2 regions of the Streptomyces sp. NPDC047014 genome follow, and region 2 is predicted to be linked to the other one. Evidence: predicted binding sites of a transcription regulator. Region 2 holds the regulator's gene; the other holds the start of a gene.
What was found. The regulator HrcA, encoded in region 2, represses chaperone genes, less so after heat shock. The targets are predictions, from matches to a motif close to TTNGCACTCNGNNNNNCNGAGTGCNAA.

Region 1 (8,316 bases), on a different contig from region 2:
TTCACACGCCCGCCCCCGCCCCGGCCATAGGTTTTACCGCCCGGACGGGCCGGGAACGCCCGAGGGCGGCACCCCCGTCGGGGTGCCGCCCTCGTTCGAGAACAGCCGATCGACCCTCAGGACGATCAGAAGTCCATGTCACCACCCGGCATGCCGCCGCCCGCGGGGGCACCGGCCTTCTCGGGCTTGTCGGCGATGACGGCCTCGGTCGTCAGGAACAGCGCGGCGATCGACGCGGCGTTCTGCAGCGCGGAGCGCGTCACCTTCGCCGGGTCGATGATGCCCTCGGCGATCATGTCGACGTACTCGCCGGACGCGGCGTTCAGGCCGTGGCCGATGGGAAGGTTGCGCACCTTCTCCACGACGACGCCACCCTCCAGGCCACCGTTGACGGCGATCTGCTTGAGCGGGGCCTCCAGCGCGAGCTTCACGGCGTTGGCGCCGGTCGCCTCGTCGCCGTCGAGCTCCAGCTTGTCGAAGACGGCGGACGCCTGGAGCAGGGCCACGCCACCACCGGCGACGATGCCCTCCTCGACGGCGGCCTTCGCGTTGCGGACGGCGTCCTCGATGCGGTGCTTGCGCTCCTTGAGCTCGACCTCGGTCGCGGCACCGGCCTTGATGACGGCCACGCCGCCGGCCAGCTTCGCCAGGCGCTCCTGGAGCTTCTCGCGGTCGTAGTCCGAGTCCGAGTTCTCGATCTCGGCGCGGATCTGGTTCACGCGGCCCTGGACCTGGTCGCTGTCACCGGCACCGTCGACGATGGTCGTCTCGTCCTTGGTGATGACGACCTTGCGGGCGCGGCCCAGCAGGTCGAGACCGGCGTTCTCCAGCTTGAGGCCGACCTCCTCGGAGATGACCGTGCCGCCCGTGAGGATGGCGATGTCACCGAGCATGGCCTTGCGGCGGTCACCGAAGCCCGGGGCCTTGACGGCGACGGACTTGAAGGTGCCGCGGATCTTGTTGACGACCAGGGTCGACAGGGCCTCGCCCTCGACGTCCTCGGCGATGATCAGCAGCGGCTTGCCGGACTGCATGACCTTCTCCAGGAGCGGCAGCAGGTCCTTGACCGAGCCGATCTTGGAGTTGACGATCAGGATGTACGGGTCGTCGAGAGCCGACTCCATACGCTCCATGTCGGTGGCGAAGTACGCCGAGATGTAGCCCTTGTCGAAGCGCATACCCTCGGTGAGCTCCAGCTCCAGACCGAAGGTCTGGGACTCCTCGACGGTGATGACGCCTTCCTTGCCGACCTTGTCCATGGCCTCGGCGATGAGCTCGCCGATCTGGGTGTCGGCGGCGGAGATGGAGGCCGTCGAAGCGATCTGCTCCTTGGTCTCGACATCCTTGGCCTGGGCGAGCAGGGCGGCGGAGACGGCCTCGACGGCCTTCTCGATACCACGCTTGAGGGCCATCGGGTTCGCACCGGCGGCCACGTTGCGCAGGCCCTCGCGGACGAGCGCCTGGGCCAGCACGGTGGCGGTGGTCGTACCGTCGCCGGCGACGTCGTCCGTCTTCTTGGCGACTTCCTTGACCAGCTCGGCGCCGATCTTCTCGTACGGGTCCTCGAGCTCGATCTCCTTGGCGATGGAGACACCGTCGTTGGTGATCGTGGGGGCGCCCCACTTCTTCTCAAGGACGACGTTGCGACCCTTGGGGCCAAGGGTGACCTTGACGGCGTCGGCGAGCTGGTTCATCCCACGCTCGAGGCCGCGCCGGGCCTCCTCGTCGAACGCAATGATCTTGGCCATCTGAAGTGGTCCTCCCGGACAGCGGTGGATTGCTCCCAGGACCGCGCCCGCGCCCGCGACGGACGGCCTGCGTGCCCGGCGGTTCCTTCCCACCGGACCCTGCGGGCCTCACCGACCCGGTCCTCGTTCAGTAGCACTCTCACTCGGAGAGTGCTAACGCCAATGATTAGCACTCGACCCCTCCGAGTGCAAGCGGCTCGGGAACAACGGGCCCCGGCGCCGCGCACACGCGAGGGGCCCACACCCCGTGTCCGGGATGTGGGCCCCTCGAAGGTCTTCCAGGTCTGCGGTGAAGACCGTGCGTCGGTGGTCGATGCTCCCAGGACTAGCCGAGCGCGAGCTTGACCATGTCCGCCTGCGGACCCTTCTGGCCCTGCGAGATCTCGAACTCGACCCGCTGACCCTCTTCAAGGGTGCGGTACCCGTCCATCTGGATGGCGCTGTAGTGGACGAACACATCCGCACCACCGTCGACCGCGATGAAGCCGTAGCCCTTCTCCGCGTTGAACCACTTGACGGTGCCCTGAGCCATGCCTAACTCCCCTATTACTGGCCCTTGCGCGGGAACGCACTTCGCGTTACCGGGTCAGAACTTGCGTCGGAACGCGTCGACCGAGGCTGAATGTATCTGCGCGAGTGCTGTCTGCAACAGGTCAATCCGACGAGAAATCTGGACACCGAGAAACATTGAAATAGAGTGAAAATTTGGAATATTCCAGGGCAACTCGGGCCCGGCATATCTCGCCAAAGCCCCATATCGCGCCCGCACATTGACCCGATGTCGACCCTCACGCGACCCGTACATATGCGGCGGGCAAGTCCAGCGGAGGGGACTTCCCCAACTCTACCGTGCCCAATCAAGCAGAATTACCCCCTCCGCTTTTCGCGGAGGGGGTAATTGCGGTGGAGCGGGGAGGGCCGGGAAGGGGCCCGGGAGGGGTCAGCAGCCGCCCGCGACCGCCGGGATGATCGAAACTCCGGCGCCGTCCGGCGTCACCGCCTGGAGCCCGCCCTCGAAACGCACGTCGTCGTCGTTGACGTAGACGTTCACGAAGCGGCGCAGCTTGCCCTGGTCGTCCAGGACGCGCGCGGCGATGCCCGGGTGGTTCTTCTCCAGGGACTCGATGACCTCGGCGAGGGTCGCGCCCTCCGCCGGGACCTCGGCCTGACCGCCGGTGTAGGTGCGCAGGATGGTGGGGATGCGGACGTTGACGCTCATGGCGCTACTGCCTTTCCGGAAGTTGCCGGGAGTTGCCGGGAGTACGGGAGGGATGCTCAGGCCAGGCCGGCGGCGCGGAAGGCGTCCAGGCTGGGGCGGATGGTGGCGGTCTGCCCGCTGTCCGCGGCCACCGCCTCCAGGGTCTTGAGGCCGTCACCGGTGTTGAGGACGACGGTGGTCAGCGCCGGGTCCAGGTGCCCGCTCTCGATGAGCTTCTTCGTCACGCCGACGGTCACGCCGCCCGCGGTCTCGGCGAAGATGCCCTCGGTCTGCGCGAGGATCTTGATGGCCTCGACCACCTGCTCGTCGTTGACGTCCTCCACGAAGCCGCCGGTGCGGCGCGCGATGTCCAGCACGTACGGGCCGTCCGCCGGGTTGCCGATCGCGAGGGACTTGGCGATGGTGTCGGGCTTCTGCGGGCGGACCACGTCGTGGCCGGCCTTGAAGGCGGTGGACACCGGGGAGCAGCCCTCGGCCTGCGCACCGAAGATCTTGTACGGCCGGTCCTCCACCAGCCCCAGCTTGATCAGCTCCTGGAGCCCCTTGTCGATCTTCGTCAGCTGGGAGCCGGAGGCGATCGGGATCACGATCTGGTCGGGCAGCCGCCAGCCCAGCTGCTCGCAGATCTCGTACGCCAGGGTCTTGGAGCCCTCGCCGTAGTAGGGGCGGAGGTTGACGTTGACGAAGCCCCAGCCCTCGCCCAGCGGGTCCCCGATGAGCTCGGAGCAGAAGCGGTTGACGTCGTCGTAGTTGCCCTCGATGCCGACCAGGTCGCCGCCGTACACCCCGGCCATGACCACCTTGCCCTGCTCCAGGTCGTGCGGGATGAACACACAGGAGCGGAAACCGGCCCGGGCGGCCGCGGCGCCGACGGCGCCGGCCAGGTTGCCGGTGGAGGAGCAGGAGAGGGTGGTGAAGCCGAAGGCGCGGGCCGCCTCGACGGCGATGGCCACGACGCGGTCCTTGAAGGAGTGCGTCGGGTTGCCGGAGTCGTCCTTGACGTAGAGCTTGCCGGTGACGCCCAGTTCCTTGGCCAGGTTGGCCGCGTCGACGAGCTTGGTGAAGCCCGGGTTCAGGCTGGGCTTCCCGGCCACGTCGGCGGGGACGGGCAGCAGCGGCGCGTAACGCCAGATGTTGTTCGGGCCGGCCTCGATCGCCGCGCGCAGGGCCTCCGGGTCGCCGGTGGGAAGCTCGTAGGAGACTTCCAGCGGACCGAAGCACTCGGCGCAGGCGAAGATGGGGCCGAGCGCGAAGCGGGTACCGCACTCGCGACAGGAAAGGCCGTTGGCGGGTCCGAGATCGACAGAGGTGGCGACAGTCTGTGCAGCCATGATGGCGAGGCCCTTTCTCCTCATCTTCCCCATGGCGCATTTCGCCATGAGACGGAATTGGCACCTTCCCTAGCCGGGGCCTCGCCGACGTGCGCTGACGCGCGATCGCGAGAACCGGCTGGAGGGTTGCCGGGGCTTCAACGGGCCGTGTCCCTCTGCCCCTCTGGATGAGCGGTATGGCGCCGGCACGCGCGCTCTGCGGCGCGCCGGTGCGTTTGTACGCGGGGACCCCCGGCATGCGGTGGTCCTTCGCGTTGTTCAAGACTGTAACCGAAGGGACGGGCGGTTGAGACAGCCGTCCGAACCGCGAGATGGATCACAAAACGGCCGATTGCGCCGCTACGCAGGGAGTGCTGAGGGTGCTGGAAGAGGTGGAGCGCTGGCTGGCCGACCGCTCCTGGTCCGCCGCCGACCGACCGCTCGACCAGCTGCTCGACCGGAAACGGGCGGCCGGGACCACGGTCAGCGTGGTCCTGCCCGCGCTGGACGAGGAGGCCACGGTCGGCGCGATCGTCGAGACGGTCCGACGGGAACTGATGGAGGAGCTTCCGTTCCCTCTGGTGGACGAGCTGGTCGTCGTCGACTCCGGTTCGCGCGACCGCACCGCGGAGGTCGCGGCGAAGGCGGGCGCCCGCGTGGTGCACCGCGACGAGATCCTGCCCCGGATCCCGGCCCTGCCCGGCAAGGGCGAGGTGCTGTGGCGCTCGCTGCTGGTGACCGGCGGGGACGTGGTCTGCTTCGTCGACGCCGACCTGCGGGACTTCTCCGCCTCCTTCGTCTCCGGCATCGTCGGCCCGCTGCTGACCGACCCGGACGTGCAGTTCGTGAAGGCCATGTACGACCGGCCGCTGGGGGACGCGCCCGGACAGGGCGGCCGGGTCACCGAGCTGGTCGCCCGCCCCCTGCTCAACCTGCACTGGCCGCAGCTGGCCGGCTTCGTCCAGCCGCTGGGCGGCGAGTACGCGGTCCGGCGCTCCCTGCTGGAGCGGCTGCCGTTCCCCGTCGGCTACGGGGTCGAGCTGGGCCTGCTCGTGGACGCGCTGCACACCGTCGGACTGGACGCGCTCGCCCAGGTGGACGTGGGCGTACGGCTGCACCGCCATCAGGGTGGTCAGGCACTGGGCCGGATGGCCGCGGCGATCTACCGCACCGCCCAGGTCCGGCTCTCGCGCGGGCATCTGGTCCGCCCGGAGCTGACGCAGTTCGAGCGGGGCCCGGCGGGCTTCGAACCGCGCACGTACCCCGTGGACACCGAGGAGCGGCCGCCGATGGCGGAGGTGGAGGAGTACGCCCCGCGCGACGTGGCGTGACCGCGGCCATGGTTTGAGCCCCGGCGGGCCGGGCTAGGTTCGCGGCATGGCTTCCCAGGTACTCGTAGCCGCGAACCGCGGCCCGCTCTCCTACGCCCTCACCGACGACGGCACGCTCAGTGCCCGGCGCGGCGGGGGCGGTCTCGTCTCCGGCCTCTCGGCGGCCCTCGCGCGGCAGCCGGAGGCGCTGTGGATCTGCGCGGCGCTCTCGGAGGCGGACCGGGAGGCGGTGCGCAGGGGGGTCTCCGAGCCGGGGGTCCGGATGCTGGACATCGATCCCACGATGTATGACGACGCGTACAACGGGATCGCGAACTCCGTGCTGTGGTTCACCCACCACCACCTGTACGACGTGCCGCGCGAGCCGGTATTCGACGCGGCGTTCCGGCGGCGCTGGGAGTCGTACACCGCCTACAACCTGGCCTTCGCGCGGGCCCTGGCGCAGGAGGCGGCGCCGGGGGCGGCGGTCCTGGTGCAGGACTACCACCTGGCGCTGGTCCCGGGGCAGCTGCGGGAGCTGCGGCCGGACCTGCGCATCGCCCACTTCACGCATACGCCGTGGGCCTCGCGGGAGTTCCTGGACATGCTGCCGGAGGACGTGCGGGAGCAGCTGGTGCGCGGGATGCTCGGCGCGGACGTGGTCGGCTTCCACACCCGCGCCTGGGCCGACGCCTTCGTGGCGGCGGCGGGCCCGGAGGAGGCGGGGCGGGTGGCGGTGTTCCCGCTCGGGGTCGACGCGGAGGAGCTGCGGGGGCTGGCGTACCGGCCGGAGGTGGACGAGAAGCTGGCGGCGCTGCGGGCGGAGGTGGGCGACCGGAAGACGATCGTCCGCGTGGACCGGACGGAACTCTCGAAGAACATCCTGCGGGGGCTGCTGGCCTACCGCGAACTCCTGACGGCCCACCCGGAGTGGCGGGACCGGGTGGTCCACCTGGCCTCGGCCTACCCCTCCCGGCAGGACCTCAAGGTGTACCGGGACTACACGGCGGCGGTGTCGGAACTGGCGGCGGAGATCAACGCGGAGTTCGGCACGGAGGGCTGGCAGCCGGTCCTGGTCTCGGTCCAGGACGATTTCACGCGCTCGCTGGCGGCGTACCGCATGGCGGACGTGGCCCTGGTGAACCCGGTCCGGGACGGCATGAACCTGGTGGCGAAGGAGATCCCGGTCGTCTCCGAATCCGGCGTGTCCCTGGTCCTCTCCACAGGCGCGGGCGCCCACGAAGCCCTCCAGGCCGACGCCTTGACGGTCAACCCGTACGACGTCTCGGCGACGGCCACCGCCCTCCACGAGGCCCTGTCCCTCCCCGGGGAGGACCGCGAGGCCCGCACAAAACGCCTGTCGGCGGCGGCCACCACCCTCCCCCCGTCAGCGTGGTTCGAAGCCCAACTGTCGGCCCTGACCCGCTGATCGCCGGACGGGCTAGAAGCACGGGGCTCCGCCCCGGACCCCGCTCCTCAAACGCCGGAGGGGCTGAATTTGCCCACCTCAGCCCCGCCATATCCAGCCCCGCCGGCGTTTGAGGCGCGGGTCCGGGCGGAGCCCGGTTGTTTCAGCCTCGCCGGCGTTTGAGGCGCGGGGTACGGGGCGGAGCCCCGATCTTTGGCCTCAGCGGGGAGTGCTCAGGCACGCCAACTCCAGCCTCGCCGGCGTTTGAGGCGCGGGGTGCGGGGCGGAGCCCCGGTCTTTAGCCTCGCCGGCGATTGAGGCGCGGCCCCGTCAGGGGTGGAGGGCGGCGGCCAGGGTCGAGAGGAAGGCGGCTACCGCCGCGGGGCCCGGGAGGGTGAGGTCGGCCCGGGCCGAGAGTTCCGGAACCTCCGCCGAGCCGCTGCACACGAGCAGCCCAGGCACCCCTTCCGCCCGCCGCTTCTCGACCGCCGAGTACGCCGCCAGGTCACCCAGGTCGTCCCCCGCGTACAGCACCGCCCCCGCCCCCCGCTCCGCGAGGAACTCCGTGAGCGCGACCCCCTTGTCCATGCCCGGCGGCCTCAGCTCCAGCACGGCCCGCCCCGGCTCCACCATCAGCCCGTGCCGCGCCGCCAGCGCGGCCAGCGGTTCCCGCAGGGCGGCGAACGCCGCCGCCGGGTCCGCCGCCCGCCGCGTGTGCACCGCCAGCGCGCGGCCCTTCTCCTCGATCCACGTGCCCTGCCACGCCCCGATCGAGTCCAGGAACCCCGGCAGCTCGGCCCGTACCGCCGCCACCCCGGGATGCTCCGCGGGCGCGGACACCGTCCCCGACACCGCGTCCCACCGCTCGGCCCCGTAGTGTCCGAGCACCACCAGGTGCTCCAGCCCCGCGGCCCCGGCGAAGCCGCCGTACCGGACCGCGACCCCCGCCGGCCGCCCCGTGATCACCGCGACGGAGTCCACCCTCGGCGCGAGCGCCGACAGCGCGGGCAGGGCGTCGGGATGGGCTCTGGCCTGGTCGGGGTCGGGCACGATGTCGGCGAGGGTGCCGTCGAAGTCGAGGGCGATCACGGCGCGGCGCGGGGCGGCGAGCAGGGCTTCGAGTCCCTCGCGTCCGGCTGCGGTGACGGGCATCGGCAGATCGTGCGGCTGGCTCCCCATACGCACGACCCTAACGGCCCAGCGCGGCCACGGCTATCGCCTCGCCCGCTGCGCCTCCCGGATGCGCCGCAGGCGGTTGACCGTGCCGGGGGCGTGCTCCAGGGCGCGCGGGTCGTTGATGAGCGCGTTGAGCAGCTGGTAG
Region 2 (8,316 bases):
GGGGTCCGCCCCCGACTCGGGGCAGGCCAGGAAGGCCGTCCCGAGCTGCGCCGCCACCGCGCCCGCGGCCAGCAGGGCGGCGATCTGCGCGCCCCGCATGACCCCGCCCGCCGCGATGATCGGGAGCGCCACGGCCTCCCGTACCTGCGCCACCAGCGCGAGCAGTCCCACGGCGGCCGTGCCGTCGATCTGCGGGTCGTCCCGGTGGGTGCCCTGGTGGCCGCCGGCCTCGACGCCCTGGACGCAGACGGCGTCGGCGCCGGCCCGCTGGGCGGTCCGGGCCTCCTCGGCGGAGGTCACCGTGACCACGGTGTACGTACCGGCCTTGCGCAGGGCGGCCAGCGAGGCGGAGGCGGGACAGCCGAAGGTGAAGGAGACCACCGGGACCGGGTCCTCCAGGAGGATGGCGAGCTTGGCGTCGTAGCCGTCGTCGCTGGTGCCGATGATGTCCTCCTCGGCGAGCGAGATCTCGTACCAGCTGGCCTCACCGGCCAGCTGCCCGCGGTACGCCTCCACGGCGGCCGGGTCCACGTACCCGGTCTGCGGCAGGAAGAGGTTGACGCCGAAGGGGTGCCGGGTGAGCGCGCGCACCTGCTTGATCTCCTCGTACATCCCCTCGGCGGTCTTGTAGCCGCCGGCCAGGAAGCCCAGGGCGCCGGCCTCGCACACGGCCGCGGCGAGCGGCGGGCAGGAGGCACCGCCCGCCATGGGAGCCTGCACGATCGGGTACCGGGAGAGACCGTTCGGTGCGGTGGACATGGACTGCATCGTGCCATGTCCCGCTCAGGGGGCCGAATCACCGCAATCGGCCCGGCACGGGCCGCTCCCGGCGGCAGCCGCGGAGCCCGTCCGGAACATGCGCGGAGCCCGGTCCGGGGACTGCCCGGACCGGGCTCCGTATGCGCTGCGTCCGCCGGTCAGCGGCCGTTGAACGCGTCCTTGAGGCGGCTGAACAGCCCCTGCTGGCCCGGCGCAAACTGGCCCATGGGCCGCTCCTCGCCGCGCAGCTTCGCCAGCTGGCGCAGCAGCTCCTCCTGCTGGGCGTCCAGCTTGCCCGGGGTGGTGACCTCGACGTGCACGATCAGGTCGCCGCGCCCGCCGCCGCGCAGGTGGGTGACGCCGCGCCCGTGCAGCGGGATCGCCTGCCCGGAGCCGGTGCCGGGCCGGATGTCGATCTCCTCCAGGCCGTCCAGCGTCTCCAGCGGGCATTTGGTGCCGAGGGCGGCCGCGGTCATCGGGATGGTGACCGTGCAGTGCAGGTCGTCCCCGCGCCGCTGGAAGGTCGGGTGCGCCAGCTCGTGGATCTCCACGTACAGGTCGCCGGCGGGGCCGCCGCCGGGGCCGACCTCGCCCTCGCCCGAGAGCTGGATCCGGGTGCCGTTCTCGACGCCCGCGGGGATCTTGACCGTCAGGCTGCGGCGGGAGCGGACCCGGCCGTCGCCCGCGCACTCGTGGCACGGGGTCGGGACCACGGTGCCGAAGCCCTGGCACTGCGGGCAGGGGCGCGAGGTCATGACCTGGCCCAGGAAGGAGCGGGTGACCTGCGAGACCTCACCGCGGCCGCGGCACATGTCACATGTCTGCGCCGAGGTGCCGGGGGCGGCGCCCTCGCCGGAGCAGGTGTTGCAGACCACGGCCGTGTCGACCTGGATGTCCTTGGTGGTCCCGAAGGCCGCCTCGTCCAGCTCCAGGTCCAGGCGGATCATGGCGTCCTGCCCGCGCCGGGTGCGCGAGCGCGGGCCGCGCTGGGACGCCTGGCCGAAGAAGGCGTCCATGATGTCGGAGAAGTTGCCGAAGCCGCCCGCACCGAAGCCGCCCGCGCCGCCGCCACCGCCGGAGGCGGACAGCGGGTCGCCGCCGAGGTCGTAGACCTGCTTCTTCTGCGGGTCCGACAGCACCTCGTAGGCGGCGTTGATCTCCTTGAAACGCTCCTGCGTCTTGGGATCAGGGTTCACATCCGGGTGCAGCTCGCGCGCGAGCCGCCGGAACGCCTTCTTGATCTCGTCCTGCGATGCGTCGCGGCGCACGCCGAGTACGGCGTAGTAGTCGGTGGCCACTTACGACTCCGCCAGGATCTGTCCGACGTAACGTGCCACTGCGCGTACCGCTCCCATCGTTCCGGGGTAGTCCATGCGGGTCGGTCCGACCACGCCGAGTTTGGCGACTGTTTCGCCGCCCGAACCGTAACCGACCGAGACGACCGACGTGGAGTTCAGCCCCTCGTAGGCGTTCTCGTGCCCGATCCGTACGGCCATCCCCGACTCGTTGGCCTCGCCGAGCAGCTTGAGGAGCACGACCTGCTCCTCCAGCGCCTCCAGCACCGGCCTGATCGTCAGGGGGAAATCGTGTCCGAAGCGCGTGAGATTGGCGGTACCGCCGATCATCAGCCGCTCCTCCGCCTCCTCGACCAGGGTTTCGAGCAGCGTCGACAGCACGGTGGAGACTGTGCCGCGGTCGTCCGCGTCGAAGGACTCGGGGAGGTCCTGGACGAGCGGCGGCACATCGGTGAAGCGCCTGCCGACGACCCGGCTGTTGAGCCGCGCCCGCAGGTCCGAGAGCGACGCCTCACCGAAGGGGCTGGGGCAGTCGATCAGCCGCTGCTCCACCCGCCCGGTGTCCGTGATCAGTACGAGCATCAGGCGCGCGGGAGCCAGCGACAGCAGCTCCACGTGCCGGACGGTCGACCGGGTCAGGCTCGGGTACTGGACGACGGCGACCTGCCGGGTGAGCTGCGCGAGCAGCCGCACCGTGCGGCCCACGACGTCGTCGAGGTCCACGGCGCCGTCGAGGAAGTTCTGGATGGCCCGCCGCTCGGGCGTCGACAGGGGCTTGACCCCCGCCAGCCGGTCCACGAAGAGGCGGTAGCCCTTGTCGGTGGGGATCCGGCCGGCGCTGGTGTGGGGCTGGGCGATGTAGCCCTCCTCCTCCAGCACGGCCATGTCGTTGCGCACGGTGGCGGGCGAGACGCCGAGCCGGTGCCGCTCGGTGAGCGCCTTGGAGCCGACCGGCTCCTCCGTCCCGACGTAGTCCTGGACGATGGCGCGCAGCACTTCGAGTCTGCGTTCGCTGAGCATCGCGCACACCTCCAGCTGTGTCTGTGGCCGTCTTCTGCCGCGTTCCGACGTGTTCTGGCGTTCGTTGGCACTCTGGATGTTCGAGTGCCAGAGATCCCCCGCTCAGTGTACGGCCGGGCGGTGAGCCCCTGGCAAGGGAGGCCCGCCAGGGTAGCGTCGCGGCATGGACGTGCGTTGGGAAGAGGCGGGCTGGGAACGGCTGACCGGAAGGACCGGGCGGCGGCGCCTCCCGGTGTGGGACTGCACGGTGGGACTGGTGGTGGGGGACGCCTCGGTGCTCCTCGTCGACCCCGGTTCCTGCGTCCGCGAGGGGGCCGCGGTGCGGGCCGAGGCGGAGCGGCTGACCGGCCGGCGAGTGACCCATCTCGCATTCACGCACGGCCATTTCGATCATGTGATGGGCGGTGCGGCCTTCGCCGGGGCGGAGGTCTTCGGCGCGGTCGGCCTGGACGCGCTGCTCTCCTCGGGCCGCGAGGAGCTGCGCGCGGACGCCGTCCGGCACGGCCTCGCGGAGGCGGAGGCGGCCGAGGCGGCGGACCTGCTGGCGGTGCCCCGGCACGGGGTCTCGGGCGAGTGGACCCTGGACCTGGGCGAGCTCCAGGTGCTGCTGGCCAATGTCGGGCCCGGCCACACCGCCCACGACCTGGCCGTCTTCGTCCCGGGTGAGCGGGAGACGGTGTTCTGCGGGGACCTGGTGGAGGAGTCGGGCGAGCCCTCGGCGGGCCCGGACGCGGTGCCCCGGCAGTGGCCGGCGGCCCTGGACCGGCTGCTCGCGCTGGGCGGGGAGGACGCGCTGTACGTGCCGGGTCACGGAGCGGTGGTCACGGCGGAGTTCGTCCGTGCGCAACGCGCCACACTGGCCGCGCGTTTCGGCGTGTCGGGGGCATGACGGGCGCGGCTCTCCTAATGTCGGCCGGATGCGCGAGTACTCCCCCGACCTGACCCCGCAGTGGAAGCGCCCGAAGGCCGTGCCCGAGGTGGCGGCGGAGCCCGACCTCGTGGTCGAGGTGGCCGGTACGGACTTCTGCGGCGCGGTGGTGGCCTGCGAGGCGGGCACGGTGACCCTGGAGGACCGGTTCGGCAAGCGCCGGGTCTTCCCGATGGAGCCGCGCGGCTTCCTGCTGGACGGGGCCGTGGTGACGCTGGTCCGCCCGCCCCGCGGCCCGGTGGCCCCCGCCCGCACCGCCTCCGGGTCGATCGCGGTGCCCGGCGCCCGCGCGCGGGTGGCGCGGGCGGGCCGGATCTACGTGGAGGGCCGCCACGACGCCGAGCTGGTGGAGCGGGTCTGGGGCGACGACCTGCGCATCGAGGGCGTGGTGGTGGAGTACCTGGAGGGCGTGGACGACCTCCCGGCCGTGGTGGCGGAGTTCGGCCCGGCCCCGGACGCCCGCCTCGGGGTGCTGGTGGACCATCTGGTGCCGGGCTCGAAGGAGTCCCGTATCGCGGCGGAGGTGACCTCTCCGGACGTGCTGGTGGTGGGCCACCCGTACGTGGACGTCTGGCAGGCGGTGAAACCGTCCGCCCTCGGCATCCCCGCCTGGCCGGTGATCCCGCGCGGCCAGGACTGGAAGACGGGCGTCTGCCGCGCCCTGGGCTGGCCGGACCACACGGGCGCCGCCTGGCAGCACATCCTGTCCCGGGTGACGTCCTACAAGGACCTGGAGCCGACGCTGCTGGGCCGCGTGGAGGAACTGATCGACTTCGTCACGGGTGACGGCGCGCCCTGACGCCCTCGAAGGTGCCGAACTCGCTCGTGTCCAGCTCGACGCCGAGCAGTTCGAGCGGCAGCGGCTCGCCGAATTTCGAGACGCGCTGCGCGCGGTAGTCGGCCTCGTCCCCCGCGCCGACGGGAATCGTGAGCAGGACGCACTGCGCGCTGACGGGGTCGATGATCAGGTACGCGGGCACCCGTCCCGCGGCATAGACGGAACGCTTGACCACGTAGTCCCGGTCGACGCTGGTCCTGGACGCCACCTCCACCACCAGCGTGATCAACTGCGAGGGCAGGAGACGGCCCGAGCCCGTGTGCGCCTCGCGGTCCAGGACCACCAGGTCGGGCACGGTCTCGCTCGCCTCGTCGACGATGTCGACGTCCTGGGTCTGGAGCCGGGCCCACCGCTTGCGCGGAATCTGGTCCTGCACGTTTTCCACGATCAGGTTGTGCACCAGATCGGGGCCGGCCGTCATCACGATTTCCCCCCGGAGGAGCTCGGCCCTGACTCCGTCGGGAGGCTGGAACCCCTCGAAGAACCTGGCCATCCCACGCTCGTCCACAGCGGCCATCTCCGTGGTCCTCCACATCCACCGCGTGCTGTCGGCGGCAGCCTAGGGACAACGCAGGCAGTCCGGACGGGGATCCGGGGGTATTCACCCCACCGGGTGGTTCAGTCCACCAGGTCGCGGACCACCGCGTCCGCCAGCAGGCGGCCGCGGAGGGTCAGGACCGCCCGGCCCGCTTCGTACGGCTCCGGCTGGAGGAGGCCGTCCGTCAGGGCGCGGCGGGAGGCTGCCAGGCCGGCCGGGGCCAGCAGGGAGAGCGGGACGCCGTCCACCAGGCGCAGCTCCAGCAGGATCCGCTCCACCCGGCGGTCCTCCGCGGACAGCAGCTCGCGGCCCGCGCCCGGGGAGCGGCCCTCCGCGAGGGCGGCGGCGTAGGCCCCGGGGTGCTTGACGTTCCACCAGCGCACCCCGCCCACGTGCGAGTGCGCGCCCGGGCCGGCGCCCCACCAGTCGGCGCCGCGCCAGTACAGCTCGTTGTGCAGGCAGCGGCCGGCCTCCGAGGTCGCCCAGTTCGAGACCTCGTACCAGGAGTAGCCGGCCTGGGCCATCACCTCGTCCGCGATCAGGTAGCGGTCGGCGTGCACGTCGTCGTCGGTCATCGGGACCTCGCCGCGGCGGATCCGCCGCGCCAGCTGGGTGCCCTCCTCCACGATCAGCGCGTAGGCGCTGACATGGTCCGGGCCGGCCCCGATGGCCGCGGCCAGGGAGGCCCGCCAGTCCTCGTCGGACTCGCCGGGGGTCCCGTAGATCAGGTCGAGGTTGACGTGCTCGAAGCCCGCGGCCCGCGCCTCGGCCACGCACGCCTCGGGGCGGCCCGGGGTGTGGGTGCGGTCGAGCACCTTGAGGACATGGCGCCTGGCGCTCTGCATGCCGAAGGAGACCCGGTTGAAGCCGCCGGCGCGCAGTTCGGCCAGGTAGCGCGGGTCGACGGACTCCGGGTTGGCCTCCGTGGTGATCTCGGCGTCCTCGGCCAGGCCGAACTCGTCCCGGATCGCCGCGAGCATCCGGACCAGGTCGGCGGCGGGCAGCAGGGTGGGCGTGCCGCCGCCCACGAAGACGGTGCGGACGGCCCGCGGGTCGTCGCCGAGCACCTTGCGCGCCAGGCGGACCTCGTCCATCAGGGTGTCGGCGTAGTTCTCCCGGGAGGCGAGCACGCCTCCGGTGCCCCGCAGCTCGGTGGCCGTGTAGGTGTTGAAGTCGCAGTACCCGCAGCGGGTGGCGCAGTAGGGGACGTGCAGGTAGAACCCGAGGGGCCGGTCCCCCGCGCCCGTCAGGGCGTGCGACGGCAGCGAGCCGTCTTCGGGCATGGGGTCACCGTCGGGCAGGGCGGAAGGCATACCCCCATCATCCCGCACGCGCGGGCACGGCAGGCGCGGGGCGGTCCGCCGCCCCGCACCCCGCCGGCCCGCCGGGGGCGCTACGCCTCGCGCGAGCCCTCGTACATCTCCTCGATCAGGTGCTTGAACTCACGCTCGACCACCGGCCGCTTCAGCTTGAGGCTGGGGGTGAGGTCGCCGTGCTCGACGTCCAGGTCGCGCGGCAGCAGGCGGAACTTCTTGACCGTCTGCCAGCGCTGGAGGCCCTCGTTGAGGGTCTGGACGTAGGTCTCGATCAGCCGGGTGGTCTCCGGCGCGGCCAGGACCTGCTGGTACGTCTTCCCCTCCAGCCCGTTGTCGGCGGCCCAGCCCACGATGGCCGGCTCGTCGAGGGCGATGAGCGCCGTGCAGAAGTTCCGGTCGGCGCCGTGCACCACGATCGTGGAGACGTAGGGGCAGATCGCCTTGAACTGCCCCTCGATCTCGGCCGGGGCGACGTACTTGCCGCCCGAGGTCTTGATCAGGTCCTTCTTGCGGTCGGTGATGCGCAGGTAGCCGTCGGGCGAGAGCTCCCCGATGTCGCCGGTGTGCAGCCAGCCGTCGGGCTCCAGGACCTCGGCGGTCTTCTCGGGCTGCCCGTGGTAGCCCTGCATGATGCCGGGACCGCGCAGCAGGACCTCGCCGTCGTCCGCGATGCGGACCTCGGTGCCGGGGAGCGGCTTGCCGACCGTGCCGGTGCGGTACGCCTCGCCCGGGTTGACGAAGGAGGCGGCGCTGGACTCGGTCAGACCGTAGCCCTCCAGGATGTGGATGCCCGCGCCGGAGAAGAAGAAGCCGATGTCGGGGGCGAGGGCGGAGGCGCCGGAGACGGCCGCGCGCAGCTTGCCGCCGAAGGCGTCGCGGAGCTTGGAGTAGACGAGCGCGTCCGCGATCCTGTGCTTGGTGGTGAGGCCGAAGGGGGCGCTGGCCTGTCCGGTGCGGCGGAAGTTGTCCTGGGTGACCTTGGCGTACTCGCGGGCCACTCCGGCGGACCACTGGAAGATCTTGTACTTGGCCCCACCCGCGGCCCGCGCCTTGGCGGCGACGCCGTTGTAGACCTTCTCGAAGATGCGCGGTACGGCGGCCATGTAGGTGGGCTGCACGACCGGCAGGTTCTCGATGATCTTGTCGATGCGGCCGTCGACGGCCGTGACGTGACCGGCCTCGATCTGCCCGGAGGTCAGCACCTTGCCGAAGACGTGGGCCAGCGGCAGCCAGAGGTACTGGACGTCCTCCTTGCCGATCAGACCGGTGGCGACCATGGCCTTGGCCAGGTAGGACCAGTTGTCGTGCAGCAGCCGGACGCCCTTGGGGCGGCCCGTGGTGCCGGAGGTGTAGATGAGGGTGGCGAGCTGCTGGGAGGTGATCGAGGCGATGCGCTCGTCCACCGCCTCGGGGTGCTTGGCCAGGTACTCGCGGCCCTTGGCCTCCAGCTCCTCCAGCGAGAGCACCCAGCCCTCGGGGTCGCCCTCGGCGGGCACCGCGTCGGCGGCGTCCATGACCACGACATGGCGCAGCGCCGGCAGGTCGGCGCGGCGCTCGCGGGCCTTGGCCAGCTGCGCGGCGTCCTCGGCGATGAGCAGCCGGCTCTCGGAGTCGGCCAGGAT

Region 1: a site for HrcA is predicted at 1,879-1,905, ahead of groL (chaperonin GroEL). Genes of this name have one in related genera too.

Annotation. Positions count from the first base shown of each region.
Region 1 is NZ_JBEYVX010000074.1:12,383-20,698, reverse strand. Features, by position in the region: gene groL (chaperonin GroEL) at 126-1,748, opposite strand; gene ABZ873_RS27385 (cold-shock protein) at 2,074-2,280, opposite strand; gene ABZ873_RS27380 (MoaD/ThiS family protein) at 2,689-2,967, opposite strand; gene thrC (threonine synthase) at 3,024-4,322, opposite strand; SAM riboswitch class I at 4,316-4,472, opposite strand; gene ABZ873_RS27370 (glucosyl-3-phosphoglycerate synthase) at 4,658-5,608, shown strand; gene ABZ873_RS27365 (trehalose-6-phosphate synthase) at 5,655-7,016, shown strand; gene otsB (trehalose-phosphatase) at 7,326-8,174, opposite strand; gene ABZ873_RS27355 (DUF3263 domain-containing protein) at 8,208-8,316, opposite strand, start outside.
Region 2 is NZ_JBEYVX010000049.1:13,886-22,201, reverse strand. Features, by position in the region: gene ABZ873_RS23250 (nitronate monooxygenase) at 1-759, opposite strand, end outside; gene dnaJ (molecular chaperone DnaJ) at 918-2,057, opposite strand; gene hrcA (heat-inducible transcriptional repressor HrcA) at 2,058-3,074, opposite strand; gene ABZ873_RS23235 (MBL fold metallo-hydrolase) at 3,238-3,963, shown strand; gene ABZ873_RS23230 (DUF3097 domain-containing protein) at 3,992-4,801, shown strand; gene ABZ873_RS23225 (Uma2 family endonuclease) at 4,779-5,375, opposite strand; gene hemW (radical SAM family heme chaperone HemW) at 5,459-6,691, opposite strand; gene ABZ873_RS23215 (long-chain fatty acid--CoA ligase) at 6,772-8,316, opposite strand, start outside.